DNA from 2 places in the Saccharobesus litoralis genome. Region 2 is predicted to be linked to the other one. Evidence: predicted binding sites of a transcription regulator. Region 2 holds the regulator's gene; the other holds the start of a gene.
What was found. The regulator FNR, encoded in region 2, switches genes on or off when oxygen is low (the NO sensors DNR and NnrR bind a similar motif). The targets are predictions, from matches to a motif close to TTGATCTAGATCAA.
Positions count from the first base shown of each region.

Region 1: C2869_RS19335 (DUF3149 domain-containing protein) is a predicted target of FNR. The motif match lies at 1,146-1,159, and genes of this name have one in related genera.

Region 1 is NZ_CP026604.1:5,115,527-5,118,725, forward strand. It holds gene C2869_RS19325 (hypothetical protein) at 1-174, shown strand, start outside; gene C2869_RS19330 (peptidylprolyl isomerase) at 192-962, opposite strand; gene C2869_RS19335 (DUF3149 domain-containing protein) at 1,216-1,362, shown strand; gene C2869_RS19340 (hydrolase) at 1,796-2,785, shown strand; gene C2869_RS19345 (substrate-binding periplasmic protein) at 2,902-3,199, opposite strand, start outside.
Region 2 is NZ_CP026604.1:3,678,212-3,681,410, reverse strand. It holds gene ccoS (cbb3-type cytochrome oxidase assembly protein CcoS) at 1-64, shown strand, start outside; gene C2869_RS13165 (sulfite exporter TauE/SafE family protein) at 70-717, shown strand; gene fnr (fumarate/nitrate reduction transcriptional regulator Fnr) at 766-1,497, shown strand; gene uspE (universal stress protein UspE) at 1,690-2,625, shown strand; gene rlmF (23S rRNA (adenine(1618)-N(6))-methyltransferase RlmF) at 2,643-3,199, opposite strand, start outside.

The DNA of each region.
Region 1 (3,199 bases), 1.4 Mb from region 2:
ACTAAGGTTTTATTTTTATTACATAAAAAATTAGACCACCAAGCAAGTCCTAAACTAGCGGCTAACCTAACTCGCCTTTATAAACATCTACAAGCTTGCTGCGAGCAAGGTGACTTCGACCAAGTCGCCAGCACGTTTAATCAGCTGCAAAGCCAATGGCGTACTTTACACTAATACACAATCACCTTTCTCTAAATGTAGCGCTGCCTGCCAGCAAATAGCGTAACCAAGAGTAATAGCCAAGCAATAGCGCCACTATGAGTTGTTTGCTGCTGTTGTTCACGCAGCACATTACGTACAGGCTGCTGGCCATCCAAAGTTGCTAACTCACTATTAACCACGACAACCGCTTCAACAACAATATAGTTGGTTGTTGTAATCGTCTGCCCATCCTGCGCATCTTGGGCGCTGTAGTTACGCAACGGGGTATTGGTTAAATACTTATCATCAAGGTTAAAAATAGCTTCCTGCGCCATCTTATCTAAAATAGCCAAGCCTTGGGCATCAACCTGACCAAAAACACTTAAACCACCATTTTGTCTATCTAACACAACACTATTATCTGCTATGTTAAAAAACCATTGATGACTCGCACTGTTGGCTTCATCGGCTCGTTTAGCCATAGCAATAGTGCCACGCACATTTGAAAATTTAGGCTCATTAACAATGTCAGCATGAGGTGAGACGGCAGTTAATTGATTTTCACTTGTTAGGTAAAAGCCGCCCCCTTGTATAATAAAATTAGGAATGGCGCGGTGAATAATAGTATTGTCGTATTGACCTTGCTGCACATAGCTTAAAAAATTACTCACTGTGGTTGGTACCGACTCATCATATAAATTAACTTCAAAATCACCCATATTGGTTTTAAACATCACCACGGTTGCCTGTGCCGAACCGCATAAAATGGGCCACAAACCTAATAATATCCAACCACTTATTGTTAATCTCGGCCACCGCATAGCTTTAACTCTATCTAATTTCTCTTTAAAAATAGTACCACCTTCAGATTGGCCAAATCGTAAAAAAATGTAACCGCTAGCAGCCTAACTGCTGGGCTATAAAGCTGTACCAAGAAAATGCATCAATAAAAAATTGCGCCAGATCAATATAGCGGTTAGCTATGAATCAGCACGCCATCAGACTTGATTAAGATCAAGGATCTTCTCCCCTATTCAACTATTGTGTAATCAAGACAACTGAGGAGAATCAATCATGAATGTTTGGGCTGAAATTTTAAAAGATCCTGTCGTTTGGGGTTCTATTCTAGGTATCGCTATTGTCATTGGTTTATGTAGCTATTACGTTTGGTACTTTATGTCTCATCTACATGATGCCGAGCGTGAACTTGAGAGCAAGTAACTGCCATCTAAACAACTATCTAAGCAACCATTTAAACTGGAGTAAAATGTAGCTAAGGAAACACGTTGACTTTTGTTTAGGCAAACGAAAATGTGATCCCCCCCCACATCCTTAGCTACATTTTTTTACTTCATCCGCAACACCATTCATCAGCTAAATGATAGTCAAAGCGATCGGGTTTTAGGGGCAGGTTTCTAGTTCCAGACGAAACCTAAGTACTTACATCCATGTAAGCAAAGCCGTCAAGCTTCGAGACCCCATGAGCATATGCTCTATTATGTGATTGGGGCGAGTAAGCGCCGACAATGAACCATAAGACCCGAGCGAGAAGACTATGTAGTTTTTTTCACTTCACCGCTTGCAAAGTCCTAACTACATAGGAATACTGTAAGCAAGATAACAATCCGCATTTTCTTAGAAGAATAAGCAATTCATGATCATAGAAAGTCAGTTTAAGCCCGTTTGGTGGCTTAGAAACCGTCATGTACAAACCATTTGGCAGAAAGTAGACCGTTACAAGTTAAATTGCCCCGTGGAAGAACAGCGGCTTGAACTCCCCGACGGTGACTTTATTGACCTAGCTTGGACGAGCAAACCAACTGAGGACGACTCTCGCCCTATAGTAATGGTGTTACACGGCTTAGAAGGTTCTATCGATAGCACATATGCTAAAGGCATGATGAATGCCATTCGAGATAAAGGCTGGATCGGCGTGCTCATGCACTTTAGAGGCTGCAGCAAAGAAATTAACCGTAATCACAGGTTATATCATTCAGGTGAAACCCAAGATATTTCCTTTGTTAGCCAATGGTTAATGGAACAATATCCGCAACAAAGCTTAGCCTGTATTGGTTTCAGCCTAGGTGCGAATGCCTTAGTAAAATTTTTAGGTGAAACACCTAACAATGCGTTTACTGCCAGTGTGGCAATTTGCCCACCGTTAGATTTAGCCGCCAGTGCCAAACGTATTCGCCAAGGCTTCTCATGGGTTTATCAAAAATATTTGTTAGACATGATGAAAGCCACTTTTAGCCGTAAAATATTGCGCAGCGATTTATCCCATTTAGTACAAATAGAGCGCGAGCAACTCGACAAGATCCGTACACTGGAAGCTTTTGATGATGCCGTCACCGCACCGTTGCACGGTTTCAAAAACGCTCAAGACTATTACAACAAGTGTAGTGGTAAACAGTTTTTACGCTATATCCAACGTCCTACATTAATACTGCACGCGAAGGACGATCCGTTTTTATCGGCAACTTGTATTCCTTCAAGTAAAGAGTTATCACATCGTGTGACTTACGAGCTTAGTGAATTTGGTGGGCATGTCGGTTATGTTAACGGTGAATCGCCGTTAAAAGTTGAATACTGGTTAGAGCAGCGCAGCCTGCAATATATTGCTAATCACCTGACCGGTGTATAGCCTTCTCGCTTTAACTATAGTCAATTACCTTCTGTTAACGTTGCAATTCATAATACCCAAAGTGAGCTTTTTTACTTCACTTTGGGGTTTAGCATAATAGCAAGCCCTTTTACAGATTACTCATCCTCGCCGTTATTACCTTTATAAGTAACAGGATCAAACCATAATTCTTTTTTATCTAAAGGGGTAAGTGGTGATAGCTCAGGGTTTTTCAAATCAAATACTATGCGATTTTGCACATTGGCTCTTTCAAGGGCATTTTTCACTTCAGGATCGGCAAAAAACATACGTTCGTAAGTACCATCCTTAATCATACTATACAATACCTTTTCTAACTGCGGCGCTAACTCTGGATAGTTAAAACTAACAAAATAATAAAATGGTGCAACGTAACGCAGCATGACACGAGGCTCA
Region 2 (3,199 bases):
GGTTAAAGAACAAACACCAACGGATCACCAAAAATCGTCCAAGCAAGAAAGTGATTTGTCATAAGCAGTATGCTAACTGAACTCATCAGCGCATTTACCATTGGTTTTTTGGCATCATCACATTGCCTTGCCATGTGTGGCGGGATCAGCGCAGCTATTGGCCATGATAAAAATTGTGTTGCCATCGCCGCTTATCATTTAGGCAGAATAACCACCTATACGTTAATTGGCGCATTGGTAGGTTTGGCTAGCCAAACCTTGCTAAGTGAGATTAAGCCCGCTCTAATTGTGGTCAAAGTGCTAGCAGGTAGCTTAATTATATTAATGGGCTTATACGTTGCTCGCCTTAGTTTACTCATTAACTACTTTGAAAAACTATTCACGCCGCTTTGGCAACTAATTCAACCCCATGCAGCTAAAACCTTAAAGCAAAAATCCATTAGCCAACGCTTTGTGGCCGGTGCGCTTTGGGGTTGGCTGCCTTGTGGATTAGTCTACTCAACTGTCGCATGGGCCATGAGCAGCACTAGCCTTTACCAAGGCGCATTAATCATGCTTTGCTTTGGAATTGGTACATTACCTTCAATGCTAACAACCTCCTTTATGTCTCAGCAGGTTGTGCAATTATTAAAACATAATCAGGTAAAGTTAGTGGCTGGACTATCTTTATGCGCTTATGGAATATACACAATATTCGTAGGGGTATTGCAACTTTAGGATATTGTCGTAGACTGTACGATTAATAAGGTCGCTAAGGTTATCTCAATGGAAAATTCAGGATTTTCATGTGCAGTTAGTTGTAATAACTGCAGTATCAGCTCTCTTTGTTTACCCGTGTCTTTAAATAAAACAGATATGGATAAGCTTGATGAAATCATTCATCGCAAGCGCCCATTCCAAAAAGCGGAAAAACTATTTGAAGCCGGTAAACCATTCAAATCTTTGTATGCCGTGCGTTCTGGCTCGTTTAAATCTTATACTATTTCGAGCCAAGGTGATGAACAAATAACCGCCTTTCATTTACCCGGTGATATTATTGGCTTTGATGCCATCCATAATAAAATTCACCCTAGTTTTGCTGTCTCATTAGAAACCTCATTAGTGTGTGAGATCCCGTTTGACACACTTGATAACTTATCAGCTAATATGCCGCAACTGCGCCAGCAAGTGATGAAATTAATGAGTAATGAAATCACCTCAGATCAAGAGCTGGTGTTATTATTAAACCGCAAAACCGCCGAGCAAAAATTGGCAGCGTTTATCAGTAGCTTATCCTATCGATTTGAGCAACGCGGATTTTCACCAAACGAATTCCGGTTAACCATGACCCGCGCTGATATTGGTAACTTCTTAGGTTTAACTGTCGAAACTATCAGCCGCTTACTCAGCCGCTATCAAAAAGAAAATTTAATTAGCGTTAACGGAAAATTTATCAGTATTGTCGACCATAAAGGCTTAGATGAATTATCAGGCAGCCGTAACAACATACTCTGCTAATTTTGCAAAACAAATTGAATTGATAAAAAGCCAGGTTTGACCTGGCTTTTTGTTTTTAGCCTTCGCTGACCACCAATATCTTAACGTTGATTAACCAAAACGCCTGTTTGCTCTGTATCAACTAAATTCCCGCTGTTTTGCCAATATTGAACTAAAATTATTGTTAAGCACTCACAAAGCGGGATCCCTACCATGGAAAAATTTAATCGAATTTTAGCCGTCATTGACCCAACTCAAACAGAACAGAAAGCATTAAATCGAGCGATAGAGTTGGCCTCCAAAACAGGGGCAAGTGTCACGGCCATAATGACCATATTCGACTTTTCATATGAAATGACGACTATGTTGTCTAGCGAAGAGCGCCAATTAATGCAAAGCGCTGTTATCGATGACCGCAGTAATTGGCTAGAAGGTATTTTAGATAAAAAAGCGGATCAAGCAAGCCAACTACATGCAAGAGTGTTGTGGCATAACCGACCTTATCAAGCCATATTAGAGACGGTTTTAAAAGATAATTATGATCTGGTTATTAAAGCGACTCACGAACATGATGTACTAAAATCAGTCATTTTCACTCCTACTGACTGGCACTTGTTACGTAAATGTCCAGTCCCACTGTTGTTAGTTAAAGAACATGCTTGGCCTGAAAACAGTAAAATAATAGCGGCGGTCAATGTTAGTAGCGATGAAGCTGAACACAGGTCACTCAATAAAAAAATTATAGAACAAGCCAAATCGGCCGCTCGCGTTTTGCATTCAGATGCCATACTCGTCAATTGCTACCCTGGTACGCCTGTCAGCTTAGCGGTTGAAATCCCTGAGTTTGATCCATCGAGTTATATCGAATCGATACGACAACACCATCTTGATGCTATGCAAACCTACGCTGACCAATATCAAGTTAAACCAGAGCATTGTGTAGTAGAAGAAGGATTAGCTGAAGAAGTGGTGCCCAAGTTATCGACCGAGATGGATGCCGAACTTGTTGTTCTGGGGACAATTGGCCGTACAGGACTATCAGCTGCGATTATAGGTAATACCGCAGAACATATGTTAGATGCCATCAACTGTGACGTACTGGCATTAAAGCCGGAAGGCTATGTTTGTCCAATTAAACTCAATACTTAACTTGATTGCATTAATTGTCAGGTATAACACCATGCAAGGATGCGACTCACTTTATTGCCCTGCGCCATATCAATAACGCGTACCTGTTTTGCCTTAACCTGCTGCAAGCGCTTTTGTAAGGGTTTGATATTTTCTTTTTTAGAAATTAAACAGGTAAACCATTGAATATTCTCTGCGTAAGCTTGGCTTTCAGTAATCATTTGACTGACAAACGCAATTTCGCCACCTTTACACCATAATTCAGCTTGCTGACCACCGAAGTTAAACTGAGATTTGGCCGGCGTTTTACCTGTCAAATTTTTAATTTTACGTTGATTGCCTTTAAATGCCTCAGCCAAGGATTTATGAAATGGCGGGTTACACATACTAAAAGCAAATTGCTCACCTTTTTTAATCACGCCAGTAAAGATATGATCTGCTTGCTTTTGCTGTCTAACCTCGATTTTTTTACCTATTGGCGGATTAGACTTAACTATCATTTGCGCGGTTTTTACTGAAATCGGATCAATATCCGTCCCGACAAATTGCCAATTATATTCGCCAACCCCAATAATTGGATAAACGCAGCTCGCTC